DNA from 2 places in the Rhodococcus sp. WMMA185 genome. Region 2 is predicted to be linked to the other one. Evidence: riboswitches for the same ligand, from Rfam matches in the RefSeq annotation. Region 2 holds a riboswitch; the other holds the start of a gene.

Region 1 (10,676 bases), 1.6 Mb from region 2:
TTTGTGCGCGAGCAGAGAAGGCCCCGAGAACCATGGCCCGTGTTGAAGGTGGACGATTGGACGCCGACGCGGGAAACATTGCACATGTGGGCACAGATTGTCGGGAAGATCCGCATGGCCCACGCGCCCATGATCAATCACTGGTGGCAGGTGCCGCTGTACGTGAGCCCGCGTGGTCTCGCGACGTCGACCATCCCGTACGGCACGGATTGTTTCGACATCGAATTCGACTTCCACGACCATCAGCTGGTCATCCGTGCCAGTAGCGGCTCAATCGGAAAGGTTGCCCTCGAACCGAAGTCGGTGGCGCAATTTTATGTCGAGGTCACCGACACCCTGTCCGAACTGGGCTTGATCACCGATATCCGGGCAGAGCCCACCGAAGTGGAGACTGCGATCCCGTTCGCGCAGGACACCGAGCACAGCGCGTACGACGGTGAGTCGGCGCATCTGTTCTGGCGCCAGCTCGTGCAAGCGGACCGAGTGATCCACGAGTTCCGCGCGCACTTCATCGGCAAGGTGAGCCCCGTGCACTTCTTCTGGGGCGGGATGGATTTGGCGTGCACGCGATTTTCCGGCCGCACCGCGCCGGCTCACCCCGGTGGAGCTCCAAACGTCGGGGCCTGGGTGATGGTCGAGGGCTACTCACATGAGCTCAGTAGCTGCGGGTTCTGGCCCGGCGGAGACGGCGAAGGCATGTTCTATGCGTACGCTTACCCCGAACCGGAGGGTTTCGCCGACTACCCGGTCGGACCCGAAGCGGCGTTCTACAGCAAGGATTTCGGACAGTTCCTGCTGCCGTATGAGGCCGTCCGCACCGCGGACGATCCCGATGCGGCGCTTCTGAGATTCCTGCACAGCACATACGAGGCGGCGGCGGAAAGAGGGAAGTGGGACAGGGCTGCCCTCGAAGCTGATCCGACTCGATGGGACCATCTTCGTAGCTGAGGGTTCGGTCAGACCTCGCGGAGTGGTTTGTCGAAGGTCTCTCGAATGACGAACGCGCCGACGAGCGTGAACAGCATCGCCGCGCCGCAGTAGTAGACCACGACGAGCGGGTTTCCCGTGAGGCCGACGAGCCAGAGCACCACGAAGGGTGCGGTGCCGCCGAAGAGTGCGTTGGCGAGCGTGTAGGCGATGGACAGTCCGCTCATACGAACGGTTGTCGGGAAGAACTCCGCCAGTAGGGTGGGTACCAGGCCCATGATGGCCGCGGCGCAGATCCCGAAGAGGGACTGGCCGAGTGCGATGGCGGGCAGTGTCCCGATTTGGTCGATCAGGACGATCGGGTAGATCAGAACCAGCAGGGCAACGCTGCCGCCGATGATGAACGGCTTGCGCCCGTACGTGTCCGACAGGCGTCCCCACAGCAGGGTGGCCGCTGAGTAGACGACGAGGCCGATCAGGTTTCCACCGAGTGCCACGTCCAGGTCGATACTCAGGTCGGTATTGAGGAATGCCGGGATGTAATTGTGGAAGACGTAGGTGCTGACCGTGCCGCCGGTGACGATTGCCGCGCCCAGTAGAACCATGCGCCCGTGGTGTCGGATGGCTTCGAGGACGGGGACGGCGGGCTTGACTTCGAACTCCTGCTGGAGATCCTTGACCCGCTGGTAGTCGGGGGTGTCCTCGAGCTTCATTCGCATGATTAGGCCGACCACACCCAGGGGGAAAGCGACCATGAAAGGGATCCGCCAACCCCACGAGTCGAGTTGTTCCTGCGGGAGGACCGCGGTGAACACCAGCACCACTGCGGTGGCGGTCGCCGATCCGAGCCCGACCGTGGCGGTCTGCCAGGATCCGTATTGACCCCGCTTTCCCGGTGGAGCGTACTCGACGATGAATGCGGCGGATCCGCCGAATTCGCCGCCGGCGGTGAAACCCTGCACGATGCGGATGACTAGCAGCAGAAGCGGGGCGATGAGGCCGATCTGGGCGTAGGTGGGTAGCGCGGCGATCAGGGCTGTTCCGACTGACATCGTCAGAACGACGCCGGCGAGTACATTACGACGTCCGATTCGGTCACCGAGGTTGCCGAGGATGACGGCACCGAAGGGTCGGGCGACGAAGGCGATGCCGAAGGTGGCGAACGTGGCCAGCAGGGCGGCGTGTGGGTCGTCGTTGGAGAAGAAGACACGGGCGAGGATTGGGGCGGACGCGCCGTAGAGCACGAAGTCGTACCACTCGACGAAATTCCCGATTGCGCCGGCGACGAGAGCGCGTTTCGACGCCTTGACGTCAGTTGCTACAGCATCCGGGTTTCCGAGCTTTGTCTCGGGGCTGGTGGGCATAACGGATGTCCTGCAGTCAGTAAGAGTGTGTGTGACGCAAGTCTGTGATGCGGCCACTCGCGGCGACGCGAGCGAAGGCATAGGCGCTGGGCTTGGGGGTGCGAGCGAAGCCGTTTTCCCGGTCTACGGCGATGATTCCGAATTTCGGGCCGTAACCCTCGGACCATTCGAAATTGTCGAAGGCGGACCAGTGGATATAGCCGCGGACGTCGATGCCCTCACGGCGGGCCTGGGCGACGGCGTAGAGGTGGGATTCGATGTAGTCGATCCGCTCTGCGTCGTCGTCGGTGGCGATGCCATTCTCGGTGACGTACAGGGGAAGTCCGGTTTCGGCGGCGCGGTGCAGCATGAGCCGCAGCCCCTCGGGGAACACCGCCCAGCCCATCTGGCTGACCTGGGTTCCGGCAGGAGGTGGCGCGAACAGGGTCGGGGAGGCCGTGTCGACCCACTGCTTGCGGTAGTACTGCACGCCGAGCCAATCACCTCTGTCCGCACCGCTGAGGCCGTCGAGGTAGAGGTCGACGATTTCGGCGCGCATGGCCGCGCAGAATGCGCGCGTCGTGTCGTCGGACCGCGCGGGAACTAGTAGCGGGAGTTGGACGGCGAGGCCGGCCTTGGCGCCGGGTGCGCACTCGTGGACCGCGCGAACGGCGGCCTCGTGGGCTTCGAGGAGCACACGTCCGACCCGCCGCCACAAGATCGGATTCGTCACCCCGGGAGGATGGTAGCCCTCGAGATAGCCGTGCAGGGCGATCATTTGGGGTTCGTTGATCGTGCACACATACGGCATCAAGTCGCCCAACTCCGTTGTCACGAGTCGGCAGTAGCGCTCGAATGTGTCGATGGCGTCGGGCGCCAGCCAACTCCCGCGCTCGGCGAACCAGGCGGGGAGGGTGAAGTGGTGCAGAGTCACGAATCCGACAAGTCCGGCGTCGGCCAGTTCGGTGAGCACTCGCCGGTAGTGCGCAATTGCGGATTGGCTGAATTCGCCTGGAGCCGGTTCGATCCGGGACCACTCGAGTGACAGACGATGGGTGTTGTGGCGCAGGGCCTTCAGGAGGGCGAAATCTTCGGCGTAGCGATGGAACTGATCGATTCCGTCGCCCGAGGATTCGCGGGCCGCGGTGGACGGGTTGTGCTCGAACGCCCACCAGTCGTTATTGATGTTTCCCCCCTCGACCTGGTGTGCGGCGGTCGCGCAGCCCCACAGGAAGTCGGACGGGAAGTCAGGGGCGTTGGAAGCGGGCTTCGGTGTGGAGTCTTCCGGGCGGTCGAGGCCGGTGATCGCAGCCACGGGGATCTCCTCACTGAAAGCGGCCACAGAATCGGGCCGCCGTAGCTGTCCGCTCCTGTTGTGTGCACTGACGAACCTGTCGGGCGAGTCGTGTATCACCGAACTTACATACTTTCAGGACGTAAGCAATACCGTAGGGTATTAATTTGATCCAATTGGAAACGATATGTCCCAAATGAGAATATTTTCTACCTCTGATCTCGTAAGATCGTTGCGGCCGGGAACTGCCTATTGGGTGAGACCGGATGGTTTTGGGCGACCTGTCGTCTGCGGAAAAAGGGAGCGCCATGACGCGACACTCCGGTCTAGTGCCCGCGGGCACCGCGTTTCCGGTTCTGAGTCTGCTGCGATCTACCGGCCGGATGACACGTACCGAACTGGTTGAGCGCACCGGCTTGACGAGGAAGGTGGTCACCCAACGACTCGAGGAACTGATCCGCGCGGGCTTCGCGGAGGAAGGCGAAGTCGGACGCTCCACCGGCGGCAGGGCGCCTCGCGAAGTGAGGTTCCGCGCAGATGGCGCTCACATCCTCGTCGCTGAAATCGCTGAGACGAGTATTTCCGTCGGCTTGACCGATCTGGCAGGAACCGTTGTGAGCGAGATACGAGCTGAGTTGGACCCGCGCTCAGGTCCGGATGTGACCCTTGGCCGTATCGAGTCGATCTTCGACTCCCTGATTGCGGACAGATCTGCCGACAGCCCGTCCATCTACGGTATCGGTATCGCAATCCCGGGCCCGGTCGAGATTTCGAGCGGCCGTCCGATTGGTGCGCTGTCCGTCCCGGAGTGGACCGACTACCCAGTTCGTGATCGGTTCGTCGCCCGTTACGACCTCCCGGTGTGGGTCGACAACGATGCGAATCTGATGGCCTTGGGCGAACTGCGCGAGGGACAGGCCCGCGGGCTCGATGACGTCCTCTTCGTCAAGGTCGGTGGAGGCATCGGTGGCGCCGTGATTTCGTCGGGAACGTTGCAGCGCGGTTCGCAAGGTTCCGCCGGCGAGTTCGGGCACGTGTTGGTCTCGGAGGACGTCGCCGAGCGATGCTGGTGCGGGCACACCGGGTGTCTCACCCAAGTTTCCGGCGCCCGCGCGGTAGGCGAGTTCGGACAACTCGCCGCGACCACGGGAGAAAGCGCCATCCTCGCTGCCATTTCGTCCCAAGGCCGTGCCATCGGCGCTCCCGAGGTATTCACTGCTGCCGCAGCCGGCGACCCGGTGAGCACCGATATCCTCACCCGCGCCGGACGCACCCTCGGCTCGGTGGTGTCAGTCCTGGTCAGTGGACTCAATCCCTCACTGATCCTGTTCGATGCCGGGCTGGTCAGCATCGACGACCCGTACATGACCGCCTTCCGAACCACCGTCCGGGGGCGCTCACTTCCGAGCGCGGTCAGCGAGATTCAATTCGCGATCTCAACCCTGGGGAACTCGGCGGGCCTGACGGGTGCCGCGTACATGGTCGTCGACGAACTGCTTTCTCCAAGTCGTCTCGGCCTGTGGAGTGAACACGGATCACCCGTCGGCCTGGCGGATCTCATCCACCGGGCAGCCGAACGCGCCACCTGATCTTTGGAGCAGTGGGGCCGTCAGGTTGCCGCTGCGGTTGCCGGTTCCTTCGACTTGGCAGCACGTTCGGTCAGAAATGCGAAGACAAGTCCGAGCCCCAACCACAACGTTGCCTGTGTGGCAAGCGAAGAGAGACGGAATTCCCACAGCAGCGCTGCCGGGAAGTCGTCGCCCACTTCGTTGACGGTCGGAAGGATTAGGTATCCGATCGTCACCACGGCGAGGAAGGTGATCAGGGGCGCGGCGAGCCGCACAGTCCGAAACGCGTGAGCCGCGACAGCCCTAGTCACGAGGGCGGCCGCAACTACCGCGAGTAGGCCGAGCACGACCGAGGCCAGCCACAGCCACGTCCGCTGCGTCACGGTGTCGGGGTCCCCGACGGCCGGCGGGTTGGCAGGGTACTTGAAGAACGGCACCGCCTCGATTGCCAGCCAACCGAACGCTGCCAGCGTCATCGCGAAAAGCGGACCTGGCAAGGGGATTACCCTGCGCGTGTAGTGCGCGACGACCGCGAAGATCGCGCCGAGGGCCATGCCGGCTAGGGAGGTGGCCAAGAACAGGCCGAAGCGTTGTCCGTCACGGCTGACGAGTGCCTCTCCGTCAGAGTGGGAGTGCCCCGTCGCCGCACCGGCCTGATCGCCGCCGTGCGAGTGGCCCGCCACATCGGTTGCACCCTGTGACTCTTCGATTGCAATGGCTGCCTCGATGTGAGGTTCGCCGAGAACAAATGCGACGCCGCCCGCCAGCAGGCCTGCGATCAGGCCTGCCAGCAGACCACGGATGACGAGTTTCGCGAGGGAATCTGTCAGTGGCATGGGAGACCCAGGAGGTGGCGACCGTCATGCATCAATTCGTGCATGAACATGCCGCTGCGCGAGATTGCGCCCTGGTCGAAGCCCACGAGGTAGAGGGCGAGCATCGCGAAAAGAACAATCGCGAATGAGATGACGGCAAGACGAGTCGTATCGACCGACGTGCCTGGTGTGTAGGCGAGTGCCATGGTTCCTCCTGGGATTTCGCGTCCCCTCGGTCCATGCGATGGCTGCAATATCTGGCTGTCGAAAAGCCCCGCTGAGGAACTACTTCGATTCACAGTGGCGCGACCGCTCCGGAATTGCACCGGATTCCTGCCGAACCATCGCTTTGTCCTGCGAACTTTTGCATTCGGCAGGCCGCTGTGTCAATCTCCGCAGCTCTGCCCCGGCTGTCAGCCCTTGTTCGCTGCCTCGACGTCCATAACGACCTCGAACTCGAGAAGCGACGCGCCGGACGAGACCGGCTTCTTGCGCTCACCTGCGTGCTCTTGCCTGGCCGGTCCGGAGCGCCACGCCTCGAAGGCCTCGTCGCTCTCCCACTGCGTGACCACGAAGTATCGGTTCTCGCCTTTGACCGGCCGGAGGAGTTGGAAGCCCAGGAAGCCTGGAGAGTCCTTCACCGACCGCGGGCTCGCGGCGAACCGCTTCTCGAGTTCGGGGCCTGCGCCCTCGGGAATTTCGATCGCGTTGATCTTCACCACTGCCATGTGGGCGAGTGTACTCAGCTAGCGTCTGAGGGGTGGTGGGTGAAAGTGCATTACACGACGAGGGTGGGGCGGGGCAGCCGATTCTGCTGCTGCACGGCTTGATGGGAAGCGCTCGAACCTGGCGCCGGCAAATTCCGTGGCTGCGCGAGCGAGGTCATGTCTTCACCTTCGACGCCGCCGGTCACGGTCGGCCGGCACCAGCGATGCTGACCACCGAAGCATTTGTCGGCGACCTCGCTTCTGCGCTCGATCCGTTCACCGAGCCGTGGGTGGTGATCGGCCACTCGATGGGCGCCCTGCACGCCTGGTGCCTGGCCGCCGAGTTCCCGGAGAAGGTCGCGGCCCTGGTGCTCGAAGACATGGCACCCGACTTTCGTGGCCGCACCGCCGACGACTGGGCGGCCATGATCGCAAGTTGGCCGCAGCCCTTCAAGGAACCGGAAGACCTCTTCGAATTCTTCGGACCGATTGCGGGACAGTACTTTTTGGACTCGTTCGAGCGTCGTGCTGATGGCTGGTACCTCCACGGGGATCTCGACACGTTTCGTGACATCTCGCAGGAGTGGGGCGGCAGGCACTTCTGGGATCAGTGGGCGTCGGTGACTGTTCCATCCCTGCTGATCGAGGGTGAGTTCACGATCACCCCGGACGGTCAGATGCGGGTGATGGCGCAGCGGCATCCTGGCGCCCACTACGTCCGGATCGAGCAGGCAGGACACCTCGTCCATGACGACCAACCCGAGCAGTACCGGAAGGCGGTCGAAGAGTTCCTCGATGGTCTCGGTTGAGTCGTCGACAATGCGGCCGTCGACAATGCGGCCGGTGACAATCGGCAACTATGCAGGCAACCTGATGGTCACCCAATAATCTTGGCCGTCAGCGGAATCGGTGCGGTATGTCCGCAAACCGCCCGCAACAGGGATGCGCATAGGACCATCGAGTTCTCGAACCGGTTGGTTTTCGGGCGCGCCGGAGATTTACCAAAAACACCCCTTGACGGGAATGTCACGGAAGCATAACTTCTTTGCGTATCGAAAAGGCCGCTTTGACCTTTTCAGTCGCTGACACGCTGGGGCGCGCGCCCGGCGGGCCATTCTTCCAGTCCCCGTATCGCATGCCGCTATCCAATTCGGCATGCAACCCCTAGGCGCCGTGCCCCGCGCGGCACAGGAGCTATTCATGAAAACCCTCCGAACGCCGTCCCGCGGCGTGTCGCTCACCCTGGCCGCGTTACTGGCCTGGAGTCTGTCCGCCGTCACGCTGACCGCCCCTCAGGCCCTGGCGGCGCCGCCGGACACCCCCGACTTCGGCCCGAACGTCACCGTGTTCGATCCGTCCATGTCGTCCGACTCCATCCAGAACCGACTCGATGAGATCTTCCAGCAGCAGCAGACCAACCAGTTCGGATCGGAGCGCCAAGCCGTGCTCTTCAAGCCCGGCACCTATGACGCCGATGCCAACGTCGGCTTCTACACGCAGGTTGCGGGTCTCGGCCTGTCCCCGGACGACGTGACCATCAACGGTGCGGTTCACACCGACGCCGACTGGTTCGACTTCAATGCCACGCAGAACTTCTGGCGTGGCGCGGAGAACCTCTCGGTCAATCCGGCGAGCGGCACCGACCTCTGGGCGTCCGCGCAGGCAGCCCCGTACCGCCGCATGCACCTGCGAGGCAACCTCCTGCTACACGAGGGCGGCGGCTGGGCCAGTGGCGGTCTGTTCGCCGACACCAAGATCGACGGTCGGGTGGAGTCCGGCTCGCAGCAGCAGTGGATGACCCGCAACAGCGAGGTGGGCAGCTGGGATGGTGCGGTCTGGAACATGACCTTCCTCGGCTCGGTCAATGCACCGGCCAACACCTTCCCCGACCCGCCGTACACCACCGTCGCGCAGACTCCAGTGATCCGTGAGAAGCCGTTCCTGTATGTCGATTCGGACAATGCCTGGAAGGTATTCGTCCCGGCCCTGCAGACCAACACTGCAGGCGTGAGCTGGGAGGGCGGCAACCCGGCAGGCGACTCGTTGCCGATCGACCAGTTCTTCATCGTCAAGCCCGGCGCCACGGCCTCCGACATCAACGGCGCACTCGCCCAAGGCAAGAACCTGTTGTTCACCCCGGGCGTCTACCACCTCGACCAGACGATCAACATCGACCGCCCCGACACCGTCGTGCTGGGTCTGGGTCTTGCCACTCTCGTACCGGACAACGGCGTCACCGCTGTCAGCACGGCCGACGTGGACGGGATCAAGATCGCCGGACTGCTGATCGACGCGGGCACCACGAACTCGCAGACCCTGATGCAGATCGGCCCGTCCGACTCGACCGCGCGACACACCGCCAACCCCACTTCCCTGCACGACGTCTACTTCCGCATCGGGGGTGCCGGTGTCGGCAAGGCCACCCAGAGCCTGGTGATCAACAGCTCGGACGTCATCGGCGACCACATGTGGCTCTGGCGCGCCGATCATGGCAACGGCATCGGCTGGAACGACAACACCGCCGCCAACGGCCTGGTCGTCAACGGCGACGACGTGACGATGTATGGGCTGTTCGTGGAGCATTACCAGGAGCATCAGGTGATCTGGAACGGCAACGGCGGGCGCACCTACTTCTTCCAGAACGAGATGCCCTACGACCCGCCCAACCAGGAGGCCTGGATGAACGGCGAGACCCTCGGCTACGACGCTTATTACGTCAACCCGGAGGTGACTGACCACGAGGCCTGGGGCCTGGGCAGCTACTGCTTCTTCGATGACAACCCGTCCGTGGTTGCCGAACACGCCATCGAGGCTCCCGCGGCCCCCGGGGTCCGCTTCCACGACATGGTGACCGTCTCCCTCGGCGGGACCGGCACGATCAACCACATCATCAACGACAGCGGGGGCCCGTCCACTCCCGAGAACAACATGGCCACTTTGGTTTCCGGGCCCTGACCCGGCCGCACTCCAGTCGCCCGGCGCATCTCCCGTGCGCCGGGCGGCCGAACGCTGAGAGGGGTCAACCGAGAGCGCCGTGACTGATTACGCCGCAACCGATCTCGTGATCCTGGTTGGTACCCGACACCCGACTCAGTCAGCCGGCGAGAAAGCTGAAACGAACACGCCGAACCGGATTGTCGATGTTTGTGTCTACGAGGCATACAGATTGCCAGGTTCCGGTAACCGGGGATCCGTGGACAACGGGGACCGACGCATACGGCGGCAGGAACGCAGGCAGCACGTGGTCGCGGCCGTGCCCGTGGCTGCCGTGCCGGTGCTGCCAGCGGTCGTCACGCGGAAGGAGTTCGCCGATGGCTGCGATCAGGTCGCTGTCGCTCCCGGCGCCTGTCTCGATAACGGCCAGCCCGGCAGTCGCATGAGGTACCCAGATGTGCAGCAGGCCGTTGTCCCCCTCAGCCGCTACGAGGAACTTCTTGATCTCTCGCGTCAAATCGTGGACGACGGGCTCAGCGCCGGTGCGGATCTCGATCTCGGTAGTGAACATGGTCTCGACGTTAGTGCTCACCGGCCTCGTTCGCGTTCAAAGCCGCAATGCGCTTCGATGCATGCCCCTTGAGGTGATGTGCGGTTCGTACTCCGAACCGCTCGCACGAGAAGGGATCCGGCATCAACCACCCTCGCCCGCGAGTGCGAAGAGCCCGTTGTCGGTTTGCTCGACGAGCCCGTCGATCAGCAGCGAGTGGAGGGCGCGGTCGCGTTGGCCCGGGTCGTCCATCCATACCTCGTCGAGCCGGATGCGTTCGACGGGGGTGGAACTCTCCCTCAGCACAGCCATCAGCTTGCCCCGCACCTGACGGTCGGTGCCCGCGAACTTCTGCATCTTCCGGCGCTCGCCGTTGTGTGCTGGGCGTCCGGAGTCCACCCATGAGCAGCTCGGCAGGGGGCAGTTCGAGCACTCGGGTGACCGGGCGGTGCACACGGTGGCCCCGAGTTCCATGAGGGCCGCCGAGAACGTGGCCGCTCGCGCGCGTGTGCGCGGAAGCAGTGCCGACACGTCGGCC
Region 2 (10,676 bases):
CAGTTCCTCGTCGGTGAGAGGCAACACCGCCGAACGACTCGCACGCGAGGCAATGCTGGCCATGATGGTCGCATCGCGGCCGGAGCTTCGCACGGCGCTAGTCGATGAACTCGCAGCGCCGGCCCCCCTGACTTCATCCCGATTGTGAAGTGTCGTCACGCAGCATCGACGGCGTCAGCCCGAATCGTTCGGCCACCTTGTTCGATCACATCGAGCGGTACGCTCGATGTGGTGAACCACTGGATCGAACGCGCTCACCACATCGCCGAGACGGTGCTCCTGCCCGCGGCCAACACCGTCGACGCGGAGGGGAAGATCCCGCCCGGCCACTTCGAGGCGCTGGCTGTCGAAGGCTTCTACGGCATCAACGTTCCCCCTGAGCTCGGCGGGCCCGATCTGAGTGTCGACGACAGGGCCGATCTGCTGGAGGTCCTGCACGGAGCTTGCCTGGCCACCGCATTCACATGGGCACAGCACGGCGGCCTCGTCAATCACTTGGCAACGTCGCCGAACGCCGCCCTTCGCGACACCTACTGGAATGGCCTCCTGAACGGGTCCATCAAGGGCGGCATCTCCGGCGCGGGAGCCGCTCCGCAACCACCGCTGCTCTACGCGCGACGCACCGACGACGGCTACGTGCTCAACGGTATGGCGCCGTTCGTCACTGGTTGGAACATCATTGACGTCATGCTCATCTTGGCCCGCGACGAACTCGACGACTCGATCGTAGAGGTCGTTGTCGATGCGCGCTCGGCCGAGGGAATGTCTGTGCAGACGCTGCCACTCATAGCCGCGCGCGCAAGCAACACGGTCAGGATTCGATTCGAGAACTTCCAGGTTCCCGCCGATCGGGTGTGCAACGTGATCACCCGGGACGAATTCATGGCAGGAGAAACTCTCCTTTCCAGATTCGTCGCATCGATGCCCATTGGTATCGCTCGGCGGTGTCTGGCAGGGCTCGAGGAACGGGACGTGGACACGGCGAACTTCATGGCGCAACTGGCAACCGTCCGCGACCATCTCAACGCGACATTGTCCGGCGACTACGACCTCCACGTCGCCCGGGCCGAGGCCTTGGCGCTGGCCGTTCGAGCGGCCACGGCCCTCGTGGCGGCCACGGGTAGCTCCTCGTCCGTGAAAGGCAACACGGCCGAGCGGCTCGTTCGTGAGTCCATGTTGGCGATGGTGGTGGGGTCGCGGCCCGAGGTTCGCGCCGCACTGCTCGACCAATTCACCGCGGCGGCCCCATTGGCTTCATCCCTGCCGTGAGTGCGGACGTTGCGCTTCAACCAACGACCAACATATCGTTGATTCGTATTTGCCGAACACGCATTTTCTTCATCGCGACTTCGCGCGAGCTGACTTCGGACAAAGCGGGTTCGACAGCGATTCCTCGAGGATCGCGGATGTCTACCACAACATTCGAGCAAGATAGATGGCCGCGGGTACACCACCGGAAACGGTAAACGAGGCCACGCTATTGCAAGGGGGTTCGAAGTGAAGAAGGTAGTGGTGATTACCGGTGCGTCATCTGGAATCGGCTTCGCTACGCTGGAGAAGCTTGTAGCTGAAGGTCATACGGTTTATGGTTCCGCACGGACCGAAGAAGACGCGAACAAGATCGAGAGTGCCGGCGGTAAGCCGTTGGAAATGGAGATGACAGAATCTTCGACCCTCGAAAAGGCCGTGAATTCGGTTGCAGAGGATGCGGGTCGTATCGATGTACTGTTCAACAATGCGGGCTATGGGTTGTATGGCTCCGTCGAGGAGACCTCGATCGACAAAGCCAAACACCAGTTCGAAGTGAATCTGTTCGGACTGGCCCGGATGACACAGCTTGTCCTGCCGTACATGCGAAAGCAAGAAGCGGGCACGATCATCAACACGTCGTCGATGGGCGGAAAGGTATACACACCGCTCGGCGCCTGGTATCACGCCACCAAGCACGCGCTGGAGGGCTGGTCGGACTGCCTACGACTCGAGCTGAAGCAGTTCGGGATCGATGTGGTCGTTATCGAACCGGGCGGTATCCAGACGGCGTGGGGCACCGTCGCTGCGGACAATCTCCAAGAGATCTCGAGCGGCGGACCGTACAGGGACTTCGGGAAAAGGGTCGCCGACGGCATGAGAAGCAGGTACGAAAAGCAGGGATCGCTTACTCCCCCATCTGCCATCGCCGATGTTGTATCGAAAGCCGTATCTTCCAAGAGACCGAAGACACGATACGTGGCCGGCAAGTACGCGCGACCACTGCTGTTCATCCGAAAGTACTTTGGCGACAGGGTATACGACCGCGTGGCGATGTCCGCCGCCTGAACGGCCGCCGCCCGATAGCTTCGGGCGACGGCCGTAGCGGAACGGGTTCTCGCTGGGAGATCAGTCGCCCTCGAGCTCACCCTCGGTTTCGAGGTACACCTGCCGCAATCCGTCGAGCGTCGCCTGCTCGGGATGCTCCCACATGCCCCGCTCGACGCCCTCGAGGAGGCGTTCGGCTATACCGTGCAGCGCCCACGGGTTGGACTGCTCCATGAACTTGCGATTCTGCTCGTCGAGCACGTACGACTCGGCGAGCTTCTCGTACATCCAATCGGCGACCACGTTGGTGGTTGCGTCGTATCCGAACAGGTAGTCCACGGTGGCCGCCATCTCGAACGCACCCTTGTAGCCGTGACGGCGCATCGCCTCGAGCCACCGCGGGTTCACCACCCGGGCACGGAACACCCGGGACGTCTCCTCCGACAGGGTGCGGGTGCGCACCGACTCCGGCCGGGTGCTGTCGCCGATGTAAGCCTCCGGTGACGTCCCGGTGAGCGCACGCACCGTTGCGACCATCCCCCCGTGGTACTGGAAGTAGTCGTCGGCGTCGGCGATGTCGTGCTCACGGGTGTCGGTGTTCTTGGCCGCCACGGCGATACGGCGGTACGCGGAGCGCATGTCGTCGGCTGCAGGCGCGCCGTCGAGTCCGCGCCCGTACGCGAACCCACCCCACGTGGTGTAGACGTCGGCGAGATCGGCGTCCCCGCGCCAACTCTTCGAGTCGATCAACTGCAGCAACCCGGCTCCGTAGGTGCCCGGCTTGGAACCGAAGATGCGGGTGGTCGCCCGCCGCTCGTCGCCGTGCTCGGCGAGGTCGGCCTGTACGTGCGCTCGGACGAAGTTCTGCTCCGCAGGCTCGTCGAGGGCGGCCACCAACCGGACGGCGTCGTCGAGCAACGCCAGTACGTGCGGGAAGGCATCACGGAAGAAGCCGCTGATGCGGACCGTGACGTCGATGCGCGGACGCGCCAGTTCGTCGAGGCCGATCACCTCGAGGTTCGTCACCCGGCGGCTGGCCTCGTCCCACACCGGCCGCACACCGAGGAGCGCGAAAACCTCGGCGATATCGTCACCGGAGGTCCGCATGGCGGAGGTGCCCCACACCGACAGGCCCACCGACCGCGGCCAACCGCCGTGGTCCGACTTGTACCGGTCCAGCAGTGATTCAGCCATGGCCTGGCCGGTTTCCCAGGCCAGCCGCGACGGCACCGCTTTGGGGTCGACCGAATAGAAGTTGCGGCCCGTCGGGAGCACGTTGATCAGCCCGCGCAGCGGTGAACCACTGGGTCCCGCGGCGATGAACCCGCCGTCGAGCGCGTGCAGCACCTGGCCGATCTCGCTGTCGGTTTCGCGCAGCCTCGGCACCACCTCGGTGGCCGCGAAGCGGAGTATCTGAGCGACCGTGGTGTCATCGGTGAGGGTGTCCGCGGCGTCGGGCCGCCACCCCGCGTCGTGCATGCGCTCCACCAGCGCCTGCGCCTGCTTCTCGATATCGTCTACCCGGGTACGGGATTCGTCGCCGTCTTCGCTGAGGCCGAGCGCCTCCCGCAGCCCCGGAACGGTCTGCTCGCCTCCCCACATCTGCCGGGCCCGCAACATGGCGAGAACAAGTTCGACCTCGGCGCCGTCGCGGGGCGCCCGGCCGAGGACGTGGAGGCCGTCGCGGATCTGGACGTCCTTGATTTCGCACAGCCAGCCGTCGACGTGCAGAAGCATGTCGTCGAACACGTCTTCGTCGGGGCGTTCGTCGAGACCGAGATCGTGGTCCATCTTGGCGGCCCGCATCAATGTCCAGATCTGCTGACGAATCGCCGGCAACTTCGACGGATCCAGGGCGGAGATGTTCGCGTGCTCGTCGAGGAGTTGTTCGAGCCGAGCGATGTCGCCGTAGCTCTCGGCGCGGGCCATCGGCGGGATCAAGTGGTCGACCAGGGTCGCGTGGGCACGCCGCTTTGCTTGGGTGCCCTCTCCGGGATCGTTGACAAGGAACGGATAGATCAACGGCAGGTCGCCGAGCGCGGCATCGGTTCCGCACGACGCGGACATGCCGAGCGTCTTGCCCGGCAACCATTCGAGGTTTCCGTGCTTGCCGAGATGGACGAGCGCATCCGCCCCGAAACCGCCGGCCGTCGCGCTTGCGGCGATCCAGCGGTAGGCGGCGAGGTAGTGGTGACTCGGCGGAAGGTCCGGGTCGTGGTAGATCGCGACCGGGTTCTCACCGAATCCACGTGGCGGTTGCACCATGAGCACAAGGTTGCCGAACTGCATTGCCGCGATGACGATTTCACCGTCCGGATCCTGGGACCGGTCGACATACAGCTCGCCGGGCGCCGGGCCCCAGTGCTCCTCGACGCCCTCGCGCAGATCCGCGGGCAGCGCCGCGAACCACTCGCGGTAGCGGGCGGCGGAGATACGGATCGGATTGCCCTCGAGTTGCTCCGCGGTCAACCAGTCCGGGTCCTGACCGCCAGCGGCGATCAGGGCATGAATCAGCGCATCCCCGTCCTGCGCAGCCAGTCCGGGCACGGCGTCCGGCCCGTCTTCGGGCCCCAGGTCGTATCCGGCCGCGCGCATCTCGGTGAGCAGCCGAATCGTGCTGGCGGGGGTGTCGAGACCAACCGCGTTGCCGATGCGGGCGTGCTTGGTGGGATACGCCGACAGCATCAGCACAATCCGCCGTTCCGATGCGGGGATGCGGCGCAGTCGGGCGTGCCGGACCGCGATGCCCGCCACCCGGGCCGCGCGTTCGGCGTCGGGAACATAGGTGGAGAGGCCGTCGGCGTCGATCTCCTTGAACGAGAACGGCACCGTGATCAGCCGGCCGTCGAATTCGGGTACCGCGACCTGGGTCGCCACGTCGAGCGGGGACAGTCCGTCGTCGTTGGACTCCCACGATTCGCGACTGCTGGTCAGGCACAGGCCCTGCAGGATCGGTACGTCGAGTGCGGCGAGGGCGGCGACGTCCCAGGACTCGTCGTCACCTCCGGCCGAGACCCCGGCCGGTTTCGTTCCTCCGGCTGCGAGGACGGTGACCACCAGTGCGTCGGCGCGGCGCAGGGTCTGCAGCAACTCGGGTTCGGCGGTGCGCAGCGAGGCGCAGTAGATCGGCAGCGGATGTGCACCGGCGGCCTCGACGGCCTCACACAGCGCCTCGATGTAGCGGGTGTTTCCCGCCAGGTGCTGGGCCCGGTAGTACAGGACCGCGACCGTGGGGCGGTCGCCGTCGGATTGGTTCGGGGCGAACGGTGCTATCCCCCAGCTGGGCAGGCGAACCGGCGCCTCGAACCCGTGACCGGTGAGCAGCACCGTGTCCGACAGGAAGTGGTGCAATTGCGCGAGGTTGTCGGCGCCGCCCTCGGCGAGGTAATTGTGCGCCTCGGCAGCGACCCCGGCGGCAACCGTCGAGCACTCCATCAACTCGGCGTCGGGGGCGTGCTCGCCACCGACCACGACCACGGGCAACCCGGCGGCCAGAACCGCGGCGAGGCCCTCCTCCCATGCCCGCCGTCCACCGAGGATGCGCACGACCACGAGATCGGCGCCCTCGAGCAGTCCCGGCAGATCCTCCTCGACGAGCAGTCGTGCCGGGTTCGCCCATCGATAGTCCGCGCCGCTGGCGCGCGCGCTGAGCAGGTCGGTGTCGGAGGTGGAGAGCAGCAGGATCACAGGTGGGGCCTTCCTGGGGTGTCGCGCCCCGTGGCGGTGGTTCCACGTAAGCCGTGGGTCTGGATCGGGCGGCAGGCGAGGGTCTGGCTCGCCCGCCGGGTTCGGCGAGCTCACAGTGGCGCGACCGCACCGGATTTCCGCCGGTTTCCTCTCCTGGAGCCGCAAGTGCTCGTGATGCTACCGGGCGCCACCCGTAGCCTGGGACCATGGTCGACTCCCGTTCCCGTCCCGATGCCTGCCCCGGCGCGTTCCAGGTCCACCAGGCCGCCGACGGGGCACTCGCCCGCGTCCGGCTTCCCGGCGGCGTCTTGACTCCCGCCCAGGTCCAGGCACTCGCGGAGTCGGCGCGCGACCTCGGCAACGGCGAGATCGAACTGACCTCGCGCGGCAACGTGCAACTGCGGGCTGTCAGCGATCCGCGGGAGTTGGCCCGCCGCCTCGGCGGCGCGGGACTGTTGCCCTCGGAGACTCACGAACGCGTCCGCAATATCCTCGCCTCGCCGCTGACCGGGCGCCTCGGCGGCCTCACGGATCTGCGCGGGGTGGTCGACCAACTCGACCGGGAGCTGTGTGCCGACCCCGCCCTGGCGGAACTGCCGGGCCGCACCGTCTTCACCCTCGACGACGGACGCGGTGACGTCTCTGCGCTCGGTGGTGACTTCGGCATTCACGCGGTCAGCGAGACCGAGGCCGCCCTGGTTCTCGCCGGTCGTGACAGCGGCGCCCGAATCGCGCTGACGGAGGCGGTGACCGTGCTCTTGAACGCGGCTCGCGTCTTCCTGGAACTTCGCGATCAGCAGTGGCGACTGTCCGAGATCACCGATGCGGTGGAACGCACGCTCGCGGCGCTCGGCCTCGTATCCACCGCCGACCCGGTCATCGGGTTTACCGAACATCGGGCACCGATCGGGTGGCTCGACCAGCCGGACGGGGGAGTCTTGCTCGGCGGTGGTCTCGCGTTCGGAATCCTCGATGAAAGGATGGCGCAGTTCCTCGCCGCGATCGACAGGCCGGTGATCGTCACCCCGTGGAAGTCATTGCTGCTGTGCGACCTCGACGAATGGTCCGCCGAGCAGGTGGTGCGCGTCCTGGCCCCGATGGGCCTGATCTTCGACGAGAACTCGCCCTGGCTGGACGTCAGCGCCTGCACCGGGCAGCCGGGATGCGACAAGGCACATGCCGACGTGCGCGCCGACGCGCGAGAGGCCGTCGAGGCGGGTGAACTCGTCGACGGAGAGCACCGGCACTGGTCGGGATGCGAGCGGCGCTGCGGGCGTCCCCGCGGTGAGGTGATCGACGTCATTGCGACCGCGACCGGCTACCGGGTGGACAGGCCGTGAGCGGCGCACCTCTATCGTGACCCGAATGACCGAGTACATCCGAGACGGCGCGGAGATCTACCGCCAGTCCTTCGCGACGATCCGCGCCGAGGCGGATCTGAGCAACTTCCCAGCGGACGTCTCGCAGGCCGTGGTCCGGATGATCCACGCCAGCGGCCAGGTCGATCTTACGGGCGATGTCGCGTTCACCCCCGGTGTCGTCAAGGCCGCCCGCACGGCACTCGCCGGTGGCGCACCCATCCTGTGCGACGCGCAGATGGTGGCAGCCGGGGTGACGCGAAAGCGTTTGCCCGCAGACAACGAGGTGCTGTGCACGCTACGTGACCCCCGCGTCGCCGCACTGGCGGAGCGAATCGGCAACACCCGTTCCGCCGCCGCTCTCGAGTTGTGGCGCGACAAGCTCGAGGGCGCCGTCGTCGCCATCGGCAACGCACCGACCGCGCTGTTCTACCTGTTGGACATGATCGAATCGGGTGCGCCCCGGCCCGCCGCGGTCGTGGGCGGTCCGGTCGGCTTCATCGGTGCCGCGGAGTCCAAGGAGGCGCTGATCGAGCACCCCAGCGGGCTCGACTACCTGGTGGTACGCGGTCGGCGCGGTGGCAGCGCCATCACGGCAGCGGCCCTGAACGCGATTGCGAGTGAAGCAGAATGAACTCCGAGGCGCACAGGCCCGGGAAGCTGTGGGGCGTCGGCATCGGGCCGGGCGACCCGGAGCTGGTGACGGTCAAGGCCGCACGGATCATCGGCGAGGCCGACGTCGTCGCCTTCCACAGCGCCCGCCACGGCAAGAGCATCTCTCGGGCCGTCGCGGAGCCGTACCTGCGTGAAGGTCAGATCGAGGAGCATCTCGTCTACCCCGTCACCACCGAAACCGTCGACCATCCCGGTGGGTATCAAGGCGCGATCGACGAGTTCTACGAGGAGTCCTCGGAGCGACTCGCGGCCCACCTCGAGGCCGGCCGCACCGTGGCGCTTCTCGCAGCCGGAGATCCGCTCTTCTACAGCTCCTACATGCACATGCACAAGCGTCTGTCGCAGCGGTTCGAGGCCGAGGTGATTCCCGGTATCACGTCGATCAGCGCCGCCTCCGCCGCGTTGGGAACCCCGCTCGTCGAGGGCGAGGAGATTCTCACCGTTCTGCCCGGCACCCTGCCGGAGGGCGAGTTGACGCGGCGGCTACGCGAGACGGACGCTGCCGCGATCCTCAAGCTCGGGCGCACGTATCCGACCGTCCGGAAGGCGTTGAGGGACTCCGGACGGATCGACGAAACCTGGTATGTCGAGCGGGCCAGCACCGCCCGTGAGCGGATCGACCAAGCCGACGATGTCTCCGACAGCGACGTCCCCTACTTCTCGATCGCCATCGTTCCCAGTCCGTCGAATGCCCGGCCCGACGACGCAGCCCCCGGTGGGGAGCTGGTCGTCGTGGGGCTCGGCCCCGGCGATTTGTCGTGGACGACACCCGAGGTGCAGCACGAATTGTCGTTGGCCACCGACATCGTCGGATACGGCCCGTACATAGACCGGGTGCCGGAACGTCCGGGGCAGCGCCGCCACCGCAGTGACAACAGGGTCGAGGCCGAACGCGCGGCGATGGCGCTCGACCTGGCGAAGAACGGGGCCCGTGTTGCCGTGGTGTCGTCCGGAGACCCGGGCGTGTTCGCGATGGCGGCCGCGGTCCTCGAGGTGGCGGACGAGGATCAGTGGCGCGACGTTCCGGTGCGCGTCCTGCCCGCAATGACCGCCGCGAACGCCGTGGCCAGTCGCGTCGGTGCCCCGCTCGGACACGACTACGCGGTTCTGTCTTTGTCCGACAGACTCAAGCCCTGGGACGTCGTGGCGCGGCGCATCTCCGCGGTCGCGGGCGCCGATATGGCCTTTGCTGTCTACAACCCCGCCTCGAAATCGCGCACCTGGCAGGTCGGGGCGATGCGCGACCTCGTGCTCGAACACCGATCCCCCGACACTCCGGTGGTCATCGGTCGCGACGTGGGCGGCCCCCAGGAGTCGGTGCGGGTCGTGCGACTCGCCGACCTCGACCCGGCCGAGATCGACATGCGATGCCTGCTGATCGTCGGCTCGTCCAAGACCACAGTGGTCGAGGGCGAACATGGAAGAAGGGTCTTCACTCCTCGCCGATACCCAGGCTGACTACGGCTGCGCCCGTCGGTCAGCGAGGAAACCGAACACGGCGCCTTGTTCTCCTCCGACTCTCGCCACATCATCGGAACTACCGCGCCCGCGTCCATGCCGGGCTCAGGTCACCGAACCGTGGAACGGACGGAGAACTCTCATGGCTGACGTGCGCAAGGCAACCTACGACCTGCTGCGGGTCCACGGGCTGACGACGATCTTCGGCAATCCGGGGTCGAACGAGTTGCCCTTCCTGGCGGGATTACCCGACGATTTTCGCTACATCTTGGGCCTGCACGAGGGGGCCGTGCTCGCCATGGCGGACGGGTATGCGCAGGCGCGGGGCGGTGCGGCATTCGTAAACCTGCACGCGGCGGCGGGCACAGGCAATGCGATGGGTGCGCTCACCAACTCGGTGTACTCACACACCCCGCTGATCATCACCGCAGGCCAGCAGGTCCGCTCCACGATCGGCCAGGAAGTGATGTTGGCCAACGTCGACGCGCCGACACTGCCGAAACCACTCGTGAAGTGGTCGAGCGAGCCGGCATGTGCACAAGACGTCCCCAGGACGATCAGCCAGGCAATTCACATCGCGAACCTGCCCGCCAAGGGGCCGGTATACGTGTCGGTGCCGTACGACGACTGGGAGCAGGAGGCCCCCTCCTCCACCCGACATCTGGCCGAACGCACAACGGCGCCTGCCAACTCCCTGAGCGCGGATCAACTCCGCACCCTCGTCGAGGCCCTCGAGCGTGCCCAGCACCCCGTCCTCGTCCTCGGCCCCGAAGTGGACGCCGAGCGCGCCAACGACGAAGCTGTGCGCCTCGCGGACGCCCTCTGCGCTCCGGTGTGGATCGCACCATCGCCGTCCCGGTGCCCCTTCCCTACCCGCCACCGCAGTTTTCGGGGCGTGCTACCGGCTGCCGTTCGGGGAGTGGCCTACGCGCTCACCGGACACGACCTTATTCTCGTCGTCGGAGCCCCGGTCTTCCGATACCACCAGTTCGCGCCCGGTGAGCACCTGCCCGAGGGTGCGCGGTTGATCCAGCTGACGAGCGATGCTGGCGAGGCCGCGCGGGCACCGATGGGCGACGCGTGGGTCACTGGCATTCGCGACGCCCTGGCCCGTCTGGCCGATGCGGTGCCCGGACGAGATGCGCCGCTCCCCCCGCTTGCCGAGATACCGCCTGCCCGAACGTCACCGGACGGCATTCACCC

The links. A riboswitch is a leader RNA that binds a small molecule or an ion and turns the genes downstream of it on or off. The one in region 2 is predicted to bind cobalamin.
Region 1: linked by a shared signal. The riboswitch ahead of BFN03_RS15550 (CbtB domain-containing protein) and the one ahead of cobN (cobaltochelatase subunit CobN) in region 2 are both predicted to bind cobalamin.

Annotation. Positions count from the first base shown of each region.
Region 1 covers NZ_CP017014.1:3,448,517-3,459,192, reverse strand. Annotated here, with positions in the region: gene BFN03_RS15575 (DUF5996 family protein) at 4-948, shown strand; gene BFN03_RS15570 (MFS transporter) at 957-2,291, opposite strand; gene BFN03_RS15565 (glycoside hydrolase family 1 protein) at 2,308-3,585, opposite strand; gene BFN03_RS15560 (ROK family transcriptional regulator) at 3,873-5,153, shown strand; gene BFN03_RS15555 (CbtA family protein) at 5,174-5,968, opposite strand; gene BFN03_RS15550 (CbtB domain-containing protein) at 5,959-6,153, opposite strand; cobalamin riboswitch at 6,177-6,308, opposite strand; gene BFN03_RS15545 (antibiotic biosynthesis monooxygenase family protein) at 6,361-6,675, opposite strand; gene BFN03_RS15540 (alpha/beta fold hydrolase) at 6,708-7,463, shown strand; gene BFN03_RS15535 (coagulation factor 5/8 type domain-containing protein) at 7,855-9,609, shown strand; gene BFN03_RS15530 (YjbQ family protein) at 9,749-10,159, opposite strand; gene BFN03_RS15525 (A/G-specific adenine glycosylase) at 10,283-10,676, opposite strand, start outside.
Region 2 covers NZ_CP017014.1:1,861,235-1,871,910, forward strand. Annotated here, with positions in the region: gene BFN03_RS08190 (acyl-CoA dehydrogenase family protein) at 1-148, shown strand, start outside; gene BFN03_RS08195 (acyl-CoA dehydrogenase family protein) at 232-1,269, shown strand; gene BFN03_RS08200 (oxidoreductase) at 1,498-2,316, shown strand; gene cobN (cobaltochelatase subunit CobN) at 2,377-5,982, opposite strand; cobalamin riboswitch at 6,040-6,192, opposite strand; gene cobG (precorrin-3B synthase) at 6,189-7,322, shown strand; gene BFN03_RS08215 (precorrin-8X methylmutase) at 7,348-7,974, shown strand; gene BFN03_RS08220 (precorrin-2 C(20)-methyltransferase) at 7,971-9,473, shown strand; gene mdlC (benzoylformate decarboxylase) at 9,616-10,676, shown strand, end outside.